Regions from separate parts of the Mechercharimyces mesophilus genome, predicted to be linked through region 1. Evidence: a T-box and tRNA genes for the amino acid it is inferred to sense, from the RefSeq annotation. Region 1 holds a T-box; the other holds one or more tRNA genes.
What was found. A T-box is a leader RNA that pairs with one kind of tRNA and senses whether it is charged. The one in region 1 lies ahead of ileS (isoleucine--tRNA ligase), so its partner is inferred to be a tRNA-Ile.
Positions count from the first base shown of each region.

Region 2: it has a tRNA-Ile gene. The T-box ahead of ileS (isoleucine--tRNA ligase) is inferred to sense a tRNA for this amino acid. The anticodon was not compared.

Region 1 covers NZ_JCBAPH010000001.1:626,531-634,140, forward strand. Annotated here, with positions in the region: gene AC6RGY_RS03350 (YlmH family RNA-binding protein) at 1-200, shown strand, start outside; partial or broken gene AC6RGY_RS03355 (DivIVA domain-containing protein) at 443-1,030, shown strand; T-box leader at 1,343-1,585, shown strand; gene ileS (isoleucine--tRNA ligase) at 1,652-4,399, shown strand; gene AC6RGY_RS03365 (S8 family serine peptidase) at 4,994-7,610, shown strand, end outside.
Region 2 covers NZ_JCBAPH010000001.1:514,413-522,022, reverse strand. Annotated here, with positions in the region: gene AC6RGY_RS02755 (hypothetical protein) at 1-315, opposite strand, end outside; gene AC6RGY_RS02750 (DUF1885 family protein) at 645-1,046, shown strand; gene dinB (DNA polymerase IV) at 1,125-2,348, shown strand; gene AC6RGY_RS02740 (phosphatase PAP2 family protein) at 2,377-2,898, opposite strand; tRNA gene AC6RGY_RS02735 (tRNA-Val) at 3,025-3,099, opposite strand; tRNA gene AC6RGY_RS02730 (tRNA-Ile) at 3,126-3,201, opposite strand; tRNA gene AC6RGY_RS02725 (tRNA-Asp) at 3,210-3,285, opposite strand; tRNA gene AC6RGY_RS02720 (tRNA-Met) at 3,301-3,376, opposite strand; gene AC6RGY_RS02715 (2'-5' RNA ligase family protein) at 3,827-4,351, shown strand; gene AC6RGY_RS02710 (GNAT family N-acetyltransferase) at 4,368-4,802, shown strand; gene AC6RGY_RS02705 (hypothetical protein) at 4,912-5,127, opposite strand; gene AC6RGY_RS02700 (YecA family protein) at 5,218-6,681, opposite strand; gene AC6RGY_RS02695 (3D domain-containing protein) at 6,880-7,610, opposite strand, start outside.

The sequences.
Region 1 (7,610 bases):
CGCTCTCCCGAAGCAAAGCGGCTCTGTTGATTCAGAGCAAAAAATGTCGAGTTAATTGGACGGATATTGAGGAACCGTCGTTTGCAGTCGAACCAAGTGATATGATTTCGCTTCGAGGTTATGGACGGCTGAAGGTGGGAGCGATTGGTGGAGTGTCAAAGAAAGGACGACAATGGGTGAACCTTTATCGCTATATCTAGCGTTATGATTTAGGACAGGCCTTTTGATGCATGCAAGGGGTAACGAGAGAGCAAGTCGAATGTTTGCGACTAGATTTGCTGAGCGTGTTTTTAGCGAAGATGCCCTGCGGGTGAGGAATGGTATGAAGTCCCGATTCCCCCAAGAGGTGTGAACTTCACAAAGGTGTAGTGGCATCCAAGAAGGATTTTTGGTACCATTGTCGAATAGGAAAGACAGTGTCTATATTTAGGAGGTGCGGAGAATGGCATTAACGCCAATGGATATACATCAAAAAGAGTTTAAACGTTCATTCCGTGGATATGATGTGGATGAAGTGAACGATTTTCTTGATCTAATTATCAAGGACTTTGAATTTCTCGTACGCGAGAAGCAACAATTGGAACAACAAGTAGAAGATCTGCAGGAGGATTTGGAGCGCACATTGGAGCAACAACCACAAGCGCCAATGGCACCACCAAAAACAACAGCTCGCTTTCAAGCACCACCAGAACCAAAACCACAACCACCGGCTCCGCAACATCATCAGTCGGAGAGTGTATTGGCATCGATGGAGCAAAGCATCCACAAATCGATTCGCGTAGCACAAGAAGTAGCCGAAGAGGTTCGTCTGAATGCGAAGAAAGAAGCAGAGTTGATTGTGCAAGAAGCGGAGAAAAACGCAGACCGTATTATCAATGAAGCATTGCAAAAAGCACGTGCCATTCATAGCGAACTCTTGGATCTACGTCAGAAAGCAACAGTCTATCGTGCTCGTTTCCGTACATTGGTGCAGTCTCACTTAGATATCCTGGATAACACGGATTGGGAGTCTCTTGATGATCTGGAAGAAGGTTTGGATGAACAAGGACAGCAACTGGAGTCATTGGGGGATCCTAATACGAGACTCTTGGAACAACCTGCTGAGGAAAGTGATCCTTACAACGGATATGAAGAGCAAGAAGGTTACCAAGATACTTATCAAGACGCTTACCACGATGAATACGCCGAAGATGCCTATCATGATGGTACCGATGAGTATGGTACAGGCATGGAGCAAGAACAGGGCTACATGGAACAAGGATACATGGAAGAGGAAGAGCCGCGCCGTGAACTGAGACGGACGTCGCGCAAACTGAAGAAAAAAGCCATGTATTAATATGTGGGACAAGCATGGAACGGGAGAGTAAATGGAGGAGACTTCCGATGGCAGCGAGTTAGGGACGGTGGAAGCCTAACCGGAAACCTTCTATTGAAGATCACCCAGGAGCTGTCACCTGAACACCACTAGGGTCGTAGGGTAGACCGAATCATTCTCGTTACGAATGTGAAGTGGATCCAATCCGTTTGGCTTGCCGAAGGGTTGGGTGAAATAGGGTGGTACCGCGGGAACCTTCTCGTCCCTTAGGGGGATGTTGAGGGTTTTTTTGTTTATAAGAAGGATGGGAAATCCTGACCGAAAGGATGAAGGAAAATGGATTATAAGCAAACATTAAATCTCCCCCAAACATCATTTGCGATGCGAGGCAATCTGCCGAACCGGGAACCGGAAATGCAAGCGCAGTGGGAAGAAATGGATATTTACCAGGCTCGACAAAAGAAAAATGAAGGGAAACCGTCGTTTATTCTGCATGACGGTCCACCCTATGCCAATGGAGACCTTCATATTGGTCATGCACTCAATAAGACACTGAAGGATTTTATTGTCCGCTACAAATCAATGGCAGGTTTTCGTGCTCCCTACGTGACCGGCTGGGATACGCATGGCATGCCGATTGAAAATGCGATGATTAAAAAGAAGAAGGTAAAGCGTAAAGAACTAGATCCTGTTGAATTCCGTGAAATGTGTAAGGAATATGCGCTCTCCTTTGTAGAAAAACAGAAAGCACAGTTTCGGCGCATGGGTATAAGTGATGATCCGTCTTATTCTTACGTAACCCTGCAGCCAGAGTATGAAGCAGAACAGATTCGTCTCTTTGGTCAGATGGTGAAAAAGAATCACATCTACCGTGGACTAAAAACAGTTTATTGGTCTCCTACATCGGAGACGGCGTTGGCCGAGGCAGAAATTGAATACCAAGATAAGCGTTCACCGTCGATTTATGTTTCCTTCCCCGTAGCGGAGGGGCTAGGCAAGTTGCCACAAGACAGTGAAGTCGTAATCTGGACGACCACTCCTTGGACGATTCCTGCCAACATGGCGATTGCGTTGCATGCGGACATTGAGTATAGCCTCGTAGAGGTAAGTGGACGCAAGCTGGTACTAGCCAAAGAGCTTGTAGAAGGCGTCATGGAAAAAATAGAGGAATCCTCTTGGCAGGAGCTTGCTACTTATAAAGGAGCGGAACTGGAGGGGGTCATTTGCCGTCATCCTTTCTATGATCGACCCAGTCCACTCCTGCTAGGGGAGCATGTGACGTTGGAAGCGGGAACGGGTTGTGTGCATACGGCGCCTGGACACGGAGAAGATGACTTTGCTCTCGGACAGCAACATGGCTTGGAAATTTTGTGTCCCGTTAATGAAAAGGGCGTATTTACTGAGCAAGCACCTGGTTTTGCCGGGATGTTTTATGAGGACGGAAACAAAGCTGTCACCCAAAAATTAGAAGAAGTAGGTTCGCTCCTTCACCTCGGGTTTATTACGCATCAATATCCCCACGATTGGCGAACAAAAAAGCCGATAATCTTCCGTGCGACCGAACAGTGGTTTGCTTCCATTGATGGTTTCCGCGAAAAGATGTTAGCGGAAATCAAAGAGGTCGATTGGAAACCGGCATGGGGAGAAGTGCGTCTTGCCAATATGATTCGCGACCGTGGTGACTGGTGTATCTCCAGGCAACGGATTTGGGGTGTTCCTCTCCCTATTTTCTACTGTGATTCCTGTCGAGAGCCTCATATTACAGAAGCTTCGATTGATCACGTAGCAGAACTGTTCGCTCAAGAGGGTTCTTCTAGTTGGTTTGCCAAGGATGTGAGTGAGTTATTACCTGCAGGGGCGAAGTGTGAAGCGTGTGGTGGCACCCACTTCGTGAAAGAGACAGATACGATGGATGTCTGGTTTGACTCAGGGAGCAGTCACGCAGCGGTTTTAGAGCGACGTGAAGAGCTATGTCGTCCGGCTGACCTTTATTTGGAAGGGTCAGACCAATATCGTGGCTGGTTTAACTCATCTCTTTCGACTGCGGTTGCGACGACGGGCAAAGCACCTTATAAACAAATTGTCAGCCATGGTTTTACCTTGGATGGAGAAGGACGCAAACAGTCCAAATCCCTCGGGAATACCATTGATCCACAAAAGGTGATGAACCAGTACGGAGCGGACATCTTACGCTTGTGGGTATCCTCTGTTGATTATCAAGCAGATGTACGTGTGTCGGATAATATCTTAAAGCAAATTGCCGAAGCATACCGCAAAATCCGTAATACGTTCCGCTTCCTACTAGGGAACCTGGCAGACTTTAATCCAGCGGTAGATCGTGTGGACTCTGACCAGTTAGAGGAAATCGACCGTTATGCCCAAATCAAGTTGAGCCGGTTGGTCAAAGAGGTAGAAGAGGCGTATGATCGCTACGAGTTCCACCAAGTTTATAGTCAAATTCATAAGCACTGTGTGGTTTTCTTGAGTCAGTTTTACTTGGATATCCTAAAAGATCGACTCTACACCTTGCCCCAAGCGGATCAGGTGCGTCGTTCCGCACAAACCGTGTTGTACGATACGGTTGTCGTACTCAGCCAAATCTTGGCCCCCATCTTGCCTCACACAGCGGATGAAGTATGGCAACACATCGAAGGAGTAGATGAGGAGAGTGTGCATCTGTCCGATTGGCCACAGAGCGAATCCACACAGGATACGGCTTTAGAAGAACGCTGGGACGAATTCCTTGATGTGCGTAGTACCGTTTTAAAAGCCCTTGAAGAGGCGCGCGCGGAGAAAACAATTGGGAATTCGTTGGGTGCGGCTGTTCATCTATATCCAACAGTTGGACAAGAAACATTGTTCACGCAAATGGGTGACCTAACACAACTCTTTATCACCTCTGCGGTAACCGTTCATTCTGCGAAAGAAAGCGGTACAGAGAACGAGGAACTGGTGGTACGTGTTCAACCTGCCACAGGAGAGAAATGTGAACGGTGCTGGGTGATCTCACCTACCGTTGGCGAGGACGAAACCCATCCTACCCTGTGCCATCGCTGTGTCGAGGCAGTGGCAGAGCTGGAGTAATGGTAAGAATCAAAAGGTCTTCTTGAAAGAGAAGTGTGAGGAGATTGTATATAGCAGATAGTGATTGGAAAGGAGGGGGATTCCCCCTCTTTTTTTTCTGGAATGGAGCCTATAAGGAAACCCGAAAAGGGGTTATCCTATTCAGCCTGTTGGTCAGGTAACGGAATTGAAGTAAAAGCTGAAATGGCTAGAGGAAGTCGATTTCATCAGTCTTCCTTTGAGAATATGAATAGTTATTTTTATAATACTTAGTCATATTCACTTAAAGTGATCCTCCCTATAGTACTTTAATATAATAATATAGTTGGACTACCGAAAGATTTTAACCGCTGATAGTCATTTTATTATGAGGGATCTTTCTTCTTTTTTCCAACGCTCTTTCACAGTAAAATATAGTTTTATTAGTCTAACTCCGAAATCATTTCTCTTTATATATAATTCAAAATATAAAAAAATTAATGACAATATTATACGGTTGAGATAAAATGGAGACAACATCAGGAAATAGCATCGCAGATAAAGTGTGAAAGAAAAAAGAACGTTCTAGCTATCTAGGGGAGAGGGGATGAGCATTTGCTCAGAAGAAAGAGGATGATGGTGCGGTCACTATCCTGGTTCATGGTTGTCGCTTTGGTGATGACGTTAATGGTTCCGGGGGCTGCCTTCGCTCAGCCGGTGGATACAGGAGAGTTGAAGGATCATGTGTCCAAGCTAGGTCGCTCCGCTGATACTGTAGGAGAGAAAGTAAGCGATCGCTTACTAGAACAGTTTAAAGAGGAAGAAGAGCTTACCTTTTTAGTGAAACTAAAAGAACAAGCAGATACCAAGGAAGCGGCTCAACAAGCAGAAGAGCTAGCTAAAAAAGAGAATGCGAGTCCGTCTAAGACGGAATTGATGAAACGTTCGGCGGTAGTGTCTGCACTCCGCTCGACCTCGATTGAAACGCAACACGAACTGAAAGCATGGCTTGGCCAGCAGAAAAAAGACGGAAAAGTTAAAGATATCGAATCATTCTATATCGTCAATGCTTTGGCGATAACAGGAACGAAAGAAGTAATGGAAGAGGTTGCTGCATTTGCAGCAGTGGACAAGGTGTTACCCAATGAAACGCGGCAACTTCAACCCACGCAACAAGTTGCTTCAGAAGGTGCGAAGAAAGCAGATAAGGCACCTCGTAATGTTCCGGGTGATGCTGAAACCCAATCCATTGAGTGGAACATCGACCACATTGGTGCTCCAGCAGTATGGGATATGGGAATCGATGGGACAGGCATCGTGGTCGCCAATATTGATACGGGTGTACAGTGGGATCATCCCGGGCTACAGAATCAATACCGTGGTTTTAATGCAGCAACAGGCGAAGTGGACCATGAAGCGAACTGGTTTGACGCGGTTGCTGAAGAAGCGGTACCTTATGATGACCTAGCACATGGTACGCATACGATGGGCACCATGGTGGGTGTAGAAGAAGATGGATCCAACCAAGTGGGAGTGGCCCCGGGTGCAAAATGGATCGCAGTTAAAGCTTTTACCGCAGCTGGTGGAACCGACGTCGACCTCTTGGAAGCGGGAGAGTGGATTTTGGCACCGAAAGATGCGGAAGGCAATCCACATCCTGAAAAGGCCCCCGATGTGGTTAACAATTCATGGGGTGGCGGACCGGGAATGGACGAGTGGTACCGCCCCATGGTACAAAACTGGCGGGCAGCTGACATATTCCCTGAATTCTCCGCAGGCAATACAACGTTGACAAATCCAGGTGGACCGGGCTCGGTAGCGACACCGTCTAACTATCCGGAGTCGTTTGCTACAGGGGCCACGGATATCAATGATCAATTGGCAGGGTTCTCCTTGCAAGGTCCATCCCCATACGATGAAATTAAACCAGACATCTCTGCTCCAGGTGTGAATATTCGTTCCACCGTTCCGGGTAGCGGTTATGAAGGTGGCTGGAATGGCACCTCCATGGCCGGACCGCACGTGTCTGCGGTGGTGGCGTTGATGAAGCAGGCGGATGCCTCGCTTACGGTGGATGAAATTGAACAAATCTTGATGGAGACGGCTATCCCGCTAACAGATGCGACTTTCCCTGAGTCACCCAACAACGGCTATGGCTCGGGTCTAGTCAATGCGTATGATGCGGTCTCCGCTGTGACGACAGGACTAGGACGTGTAGAAGGTCAAGTATTAAAAGAAGGCGAGGATACAGAAGAGCCAACTTATCAACACGAGGCTCCTGCATCTAGCTACCAAGGAATGGCCCTCCCGTTGGCCCTATCAGCGCAAGACAATATCAGTATCAAAGAAGTTACCCTTCAGTATGCAGTAGGAGATGAATGGGAGAGCGTTCCTGCTGAGCGGGTGGAAGGCAATTATCGTGACGGTGTTTACGCAGCCAACATTCCAGGTGAAGCTCTTACAGGTGACTCTATTCAATACAAGTGGACCATTGTGGACTTTGGTAATCACGAAGTGACATCGGACCTTTATGAAGTCGAGTTACTAGAGCCGATCTCGGTAGGGTATGAACAAGACTTTGAATCCGAACCTGTAGGTTGGTATTCCTTCGGTGCAAATGATCTATGGCAATGGGGAATTCCAACATCTGGACCAGGTGAAGCATTCTCTGGTGAGAAAGTATATGCCACCAACCTCGAAGGCATGTACGAAAATGATGGGGATATGACGCTTGTTATGCCTCCAGTGGCTCTTCCAGAAGGAGAAGAAGCGTATCTACAATTCCGTGAGTGGTATGACCTAGAAAGCTTCTTTGACTATGGACATGTGGTCATTTCCACGGATGGTTCCAATTGGGAACAACTAGCGGAGATGAATGGAACAACTGAAAACTGGCAAGACCAAGAGGTTGAATTAACCTCCTATGCAGGACAAACAGTGCAAATCGGTTTCCATGTGGAAACGGATATTAGCATTACCAAAGATGGCTGGTACCTCGATGATGTTCGCATCAGCGACGCTCCTTTCGTGGCACCGACCAACTCTGAAAAAGCAGCAGACCAAGATAATGTAACCCGCGAAGAGCCTCAGGGAGAGGCAGCTGAAAAGGAAAAAGTAGATCCGAAGAAACTCCTTCCGCAAGAGAAGAGAGTAGACTTGTCAACTGCTCCGACAGCAGGGAAACAAGAAACGACGGATACACCACAAGCGCTTCCGCTCGACGCGACTGTGAGTGTAGTGGAAAGTGGCCGTT
Region 2 (7,610 bases), 110 kb from region 1:
ACCGTGATAGAAGGGAACATATACTTCCAAGCTAGTCCCAATCTCTTCACACACTACATCTCCTCGAACGGCAGCCAAGCTATGTAGACCTTCTCCAAATCGGATGACAGGTGGGTAGGGGCTATACCCTCCCTGGAATATACACTCAAACTGCGTCTTGCTTGATAGGTAGACCGCCACGGACTGATAAGCAGGCACTTTCTTATACAAGGTCCCTCCAGTCACTCGATACAGCCTACGGATATCGGTGCCTATCTTATCGGACGCAAGACCGATGTCGGCACGGACTTCGTCCAAAAGATCCGCTTTTCGCATCCGTTCATCCCCCATCGTATCTTTATCATCTATTCGGTATCATTTTACCACAGAGACCCCCTAAACACAATTGAGAAATCATAATATTTTATAGATTCTATTTCCATTTTATTCACTTTTCTATGCTTTTTTCCTTCCCTTCCCTCCCATTCTCCGCCCTTTTTCCGATCTGTAGCAACATGATCACAAAGAAGTGAACTCCTATTCATTCTAACTCTATCAAGAGAATTGTCATTGCTGGATGTTTTGTATTCATTCCCTTTCGGGCCCTCCCTTCTCATGGTATGATGAGAATAGTCTGTTATTTTCAATCGAAAGAGGGGATTCCGATGACTAACCGCGCTGTTATTCACTTAAATAGCGAACTTTCAATAAGCGACCTTCGTACAAAACTGGAAGAATACCAACACCTCACCACACGCACGGGTGAACAATTAAGTTGGTCTTACGCAAAAGCTGCTTTTCCTTACACGATCCACCCTCATCCAAAATACCCTCAAGATTGGCTCTATTTAAAAGGGATAGATTCTTCTCGCTATCACTCCTTGATGATCGGGATCGAACGAAGCAGCTCTCTAGAGAAAACCCTTTCTTCTATTCAGCTTTTCCTTCCTCCCGCCTCCACGTTCGGCGATAAAGGGAAAGCCAATGAATTGTGCCGATTTTTAGCGAAATCCTATCAAGCAAAGGCCACCTTATTCAACGGCCGCGTTCAACCTTTTTCTTCTTGAAAATATCTCCTGTTGATTCCTGCTCAGCAGGCCGTATAATAAGAACAAGAACAAACGTTCCTGATGGAGGGAATCGTGATGAGTCAGTCCGAACGAACCATCTTATTGGCTGATATGAATGCCTTTTATGCCAGTGTCGAACAGACACTTTACCCTTCATACCGCCAACAGCCTATTATCGTCTGTGGGGACCCTTTGAAACGGCATGGGATTGTCCTTGCCGCCTCTTATGAAGCCAAGAAATTCGGTGTCAAAACCGCCATGCCTGTCCACGAGGCCAAAGCTCTCTGCCCATCCGCTCGGCTCGTCCCCCCACACATGGGAACCTATCTACAAGTTTCCACGCGCATTTTGCAGATTTTGCAACAATTTTCTCCGCTTGTAGAGCCTTTTTCGATCGATGAAGCCTTCGTCGAACTAACCGGGTGCGAAAAACTCATGGGAGAGAGTCAGCAGGTGGCACAAAAAATCAAGCAACGTATTGCAGAGGAAATGGGCATCCCTTGCTCGATCGGAATTGGCCCCAATAAATTACTGGCAAAGATGGCTGCTGAGATGGACAAACCAGACGGGTTGACCAAACTCACTTTAGAAGATGTCCCACAAAGGATTTGGCCACTATCCATCAAAGAACTCTTTGGAGTGGGCAAACGCATGGAGAGTCACTTTCACAAAATGGGCATTCGCACCATTGGAGACCTTGCACAAACCGATCCCCAACGATTAAAGCGTCGTTTTGGTATCATCGGTCGCGCTCTACACCAATCGGCCCACGGAATCGATCCCAGTCCAGTGGACCCCTTCTCGCTAGAAGGAGCAAAATCCATCGGACACCAATTCACCCTTCCCTACGATTATACAGAGGAAGAAGACCTGCTGCTCGTCCTTCGTGAACTAGCGGATGAAATCGGGAGACGAGCACGCTTAGCCAATTCACTGGGACGCACGGTTTCTCTTGTCCTCAGAAGCACCGATTTTCAATCCATTCAACGGAGCCTCAGTCTAAACGAGACCACCAATATTGGCCTGATCATTTATCAAGCAGCTGAGACACTTTTTCGCCGGCACTGGAGAAACCAGCCCATTCGTTTGATCGGACTCACGCTCTCTAACTTGCAAGATACCAGCGATGGAATTCAGTTAGATTTATTCGGTACAACAGAAAAAAATCGACGGCTTGCAACAGCCGTCGATACGATTCAAGAAAAGTACGGAAAAACCAGTGTCCTGTATGCTCATTCCCTGCTCGATGCCAGTATCTTCAAAGACCGCTCGAACAAGATTGGCGGACATCACATTTGAGCCTAGAAGCACAGAGAACAGGACAAATCTAGTGGAAAAGCATCATGGTTCCCCAAGCAAAGAGCCAACCGATAAAGGCACCAATCATCACATCGGTGGGGTAATGCAAGCCAAGATACATGCGTGAAAAACCTACCATGGCCGCAAGTATCAGTAGAGGAAGTGACAGCAAGGGTGCATGAAAGAAAAAGACACCCGCAATCGAAAAAACAGCCGTGGTATGACCAGAAGGAAAAGAATAGTCCGAAAGTGGATTAGGAAAAGTGTGCAACTGCGTCAAGTGCAAATAGGGACGCAAGCGCGGAAGAACCGCCTTAATCAACCGCACCAACAGGTGGCTTGTTCCCAATGCCAATAGCCCTTCAATTGCGATCTCGGAGAAAGGGGTTAAAAACCACCATGCTAGTAAAAACAGTATAGTCACACTGGCATCACCCGCATGGGTAATCCGTGGCATCCACCAATCAAAAGGGCGACATTTCCACTGGCAATTAACCAGCGAGATCAAGCGATCATCATAATCTTGAATCCAGGTAACCAAGCGCTCCATTTTTGGTATTACCCCCAGACCATCGGCATTGTAAACTTATCTTAACTCTATAATATGAAGGGAGCATAAAACATACATGAGGATTTACTAAAAAAAACAAAAACACCCCTCTGGGTGCTCTTCTGCTGGTGGGCAGTATTGGAATCGAACCAACGACCTCTTCCGTGTCAAGGAAGCGCTCTCCCCCTGAGCTAACTGCCCCTACTTTATCGGTAAAAGACATCGACTGGTGGGCCCAACAGGACTCGAACCTGTGACCTATCGGTTATGAGCCGACTGCTCTACCAACTGAGCTATAGGCCCAAAAAAAATGGCGGAGCTGACGGGATTCGAACCCGCGATCTCCTGCGTGACAGGCAGGCATGTTGACCCCTACACCACAGCTCCATGTGAGTTAAGTATTGGTTGCGGGGGCAGGACTTGAACCTGCGACCTCCGGGTTATGAGCCCGACGAGCTACCAACTGCTCTACCCCGCGTCATTACTATGATTTGTTCGTTTTCGTGAGTGCTGTTTGCCAGCGACAATTAATACTATACTACATCCATTTGGATCATGCAAGGGTTTTTTTATATTTTTTTCGAATGTCATCAGAGCACCGAAAACTGGGACATCGTACATTTTGCAAAAGTGCGGATACGGGCACCAATACAATCGCATACTATGCAGTAACAAACGAGGATATCGTTTGTTACTGCAAGACCATCTGAACCTGCCATTGGACAGATGTTCCCTCCTCGAATAATGAGCAGCCCATAAGCTGCTCCTTTTCTGTTGCCCACATCCCTCGCAAAGGGGGCTTTTTTTTGCTATAATTTCTTCCAAAGGCCTTTATTTCACTCTTGCGGGGCATAATAATGTGAGCTTCTATGCAAAACTTGCTCCTACAAGGGATCTTATTTTGTTGACAGATTGAGGAGGCGGTAACATGATTTACGGAGTGGCCATCTTTCCTGAAAAAAAGGTGCAAGACGTCGCAAACTCCTATCGAAAACGATATGACCCTCACTACGGGCTCATCCCACCCCATATTACACTCAAAGAAGCATTTTCACTGGAAAGAGAAGAGGAGCAAGAGATCGAAAGAGTGGTTCATCACTTAGAGGGAGTTTCCAAACAAGCTTCCCCCTTCACGATCCACTTCAGCAAAATTGGCACTTTCCATCCAAACAGCCCCACCCTATACTTAGCTTTGGGAGATGGAACAAAATTGGGGGAACTACATCAAAAAATAAATTCTGGTCCCCTTGACCTTCCAGAGACACATGCCTTTATTCCTCATATCACCATTGGACAAAAACTTCCTGAAGATGAGTTGCTTGATGTTTATGGAAGTTTACGTATGACAGACATCAATATCGAGACCCAAGTAGACCGGTTTCACCTGCTTTATCAATTAGAAAATCAGTCATGGTCACTCTATCAAAGCTTTCTTTTAACTGGTGACCAATAAAGGAGAATGGAATCCATTGGATGTACTAATTGTAACCGCACAAACACCACAACAGATCCAGCAGGCCTTCCAGATTCGACAGACGATTTTCGTTGAGGAGCAACATGTTCCAGCAGAGGATGAAATCGATCAGCATGAAGAAGAGTCTACCCACTTTCTCGCATTGATTAATGGAAAACCCGTTGCAACCAGTCGTGTCCGCTTTCTAAACAATCATACTGCCAAAGCAGAGCGAATTGCTGTGCTCAAGGAGCACCGCAAGGAAGGAATCGGTCATAAACTCCTGCAACGCATGGAAAGCTTCGCCCGCGAACAACGAGCTCAAAACATCGCGTTACATGCGCAGGTTCGAGCCCAAGGATTTTATGAGCGCGCTGGCTATACACTGGCAGGTGCACCTTTTATGGAAGCAGGGATCGAGCACATAAAAATGAGTAAAACGCTTGCATGAATCATGGACTCGTAGCTAGCTACTGGGTTCATGATTTTTCCATAAAAACAGGACTAATCGAGAGGCACCCAGTGGGTGCCTTTTTCGATTAGCCCTTTCACACTCAACCTCAGTTCAGCTCTTCCAATTCCTCTTCTAACTGTTTTCCAAGTTGCTCCTTACTCTCGCCTGACTCTTTTGTTGCTTGCCGCTCTTCCTTCTGCAAAAACTCTGCACCAAATTCATTCATGAGCTCCTCCAAATTCCGGTTCTTCCCCTTCTTCGGACCGGCCTGTTTATCATCGTCACCCATGCCTTGAGTCAACTTTTGTAGAAAGCGGAGCAATGAAAGCGCCTCCTCGACTTGTAGTTGAGTGCTTCCATAGTATATCTCACCATGGTCCAGTCCATCAGCCGGATCACCGTGCAGAAAAATTTACATATTGGAATGGTTCTCGTTTCGTTCCTCAACCGTATGAGGATCGGGCTCAAGTGGGTACACTCTGGTTACCGAAACCAATTCCACACCCTCTTCCTCCATAACCACCTTCCCTCGAATACAAAAGTGCATACCGGTACAGCTTGGTGGAATCGCCTTACTCTTTAGTGGGAACATCCTTCCCTCTAGGGAGACAAACGCACCTGTAGTGGTGATTTCTATAGGAAAGAGGGATTCAGCACTTTCCTCAGTAGAAACAATAGCCCCACTTCCCTCCTCCGTCACCATCCAATTCTTTACCTCAAAAGCGGCTGGAAGAGATCGAATCAAGGAAGAATAGCATTGCCGAAAAAAAGAGTACACTGGAGCCACTTTCGCTTGATCCAACCAGCGAAACAAATGTTTTAAGGTGTTAAGGAATATCTTAGATCTTGCTACACTTTTATGACCTTTATCTGGATACCAAACACCTAAAAAATGAATGAGGACAGGTTGGGTCAATTGTGTCCAATGGAACGAAACACCGAAATAGGTAGAGATATATTCTGTGAGGTCCTTTAATGTTTCTTGATACAGCGCTTGTGTTCTCTCCTGAAAGTGAGAAACATAATCAACGTAAAAATGTTCTAGCTGTTGCGTAATCCCTTCCGACAAACCAGGTTCCGTGGCCAATGGAAGAGTAGGTAACAAAAAGCGACTATCCCCTGATTTTTTTGTTAAGGCGGTGGACTTCACGGTCTTTTCAACCTTCTCTCTTTCTTCCGCACGACGGATCGACCAACTTAGCACATGCAAGCTGTTCTTCTCCCAATATTCGGATTCAGATTCCCTAAGTTTCTGAGCGTTTTTTCGTAGATACAAGAGAATCTCCTCCTTCATCTCAGATGTAAACGATGTATATGGGCCGATCATTTCATACCGGTTACCCAAGCGGGAAAATCGAGCAAAGACCAACATCTTCTCACGAAGAGGTTTATAAGCGTAAACAGAGTAGCGTGTCTTTTCACGTGGCGAATAAAAATGAATACGGTTCCCTTCCACTTGCAGTACCTCATAATAATCCAGGCGAACGGAACAGAACTGCTGTAAGAGTTGTTTGTCCCATTGCCGCGCCGATGATCCCGATAGCGTTTTCGCCCAATATTCAACTGGGCGCATTTCTTGAAAACAAGGAGCATCAAATATCATCCAATAGTGGTAAGTAAAAAAAAGACTTTGAGGTATTGGCTCATCCTGAGAAAGACCAAAGGCTCGTTTAAAAAGAAGGGTATACTCATCCGAACTCAAGCTTTCTTTTTGTTGTTCATACCATCCATACAAATGGTCTAATAATTTCGATTTATGATTCCCCTCCCGGGATTCACGTGCCCGTTCTGCCGTTTCCAAGGTGACGACTCGTTCACAACACTTCTTGTATTTTTTACCACTTCCACAAGGACAAGGTTCATTTCGACCCGGCATTGTCACACACCTCATCTATCAACATCATTAGTTACCAGTATACAAGAAAAGAGGCCATTTCGACAAAGATTCTATGAAAAAGTGCTTGTTCAGACATTCTACAATGGTAAACGAGAGGATTCAAGAAATGTTCGATCTTTTTTGTGTACACAGTAGGAGTAAAAAAAGCTACAGCATGAGTGCTGTAGCTCTTTTTCTCTATTCCAAGATATAGACCTTGAGATTTTTACGTCCCCATTGGCGACATTCTTGCTCGCTATCTAAGAAAACGTCAATAATATTGCCTTGTATTCTACCACCTGTGTCTTCGGCAACTCCATGTCCATATCCTGGAATATAAAGTTTGGTGCCCAGCGGAATAACATCTGGATCAACCGCAATGGTCCCAACCTTCGGCATCGTTCCTGTCGCCGTAGGATTCCCAGTATGCGTATAAGCTGTGGCTTCCGCATTAATCACTTTACTATATTCCAGACCTTCAATCGAACCTGAACCGGCAGCGACCTCCACCGTTTCTTTGGTACCAATATGCACTTCTTTATTTACAGGCTCAATTTCATCGACAAGTCGCTTTTCAGTCTTCGATTCGACCAATTCACTGTTTTTATAAACCATGGAAACTTCATATATTTTCTTTCCTTGTTTTCCTTCTTGAACGACCTTTTCTTTTCCTTTAGCAAGCTCGTCATCTTTTTCTTCTTTTGTCTTGAAATCAGTCGTTTCGACTTCTTTCTTCACTTTCTTCTCCACACGATCGACTGTTACTTCTAAACCATTGGTAATGGTTTTATCCAGCGGATGATTCACTTCATCCCATGGGCCGAGTTCGATCTCTTTTTCCTCTAATAAGCCCCCAACTGTCTGTTCGGCAGTGGTTACAGAATCTTGTTCTTCCCCTCCGACACGAAGCTTCACTTCACACTGACACG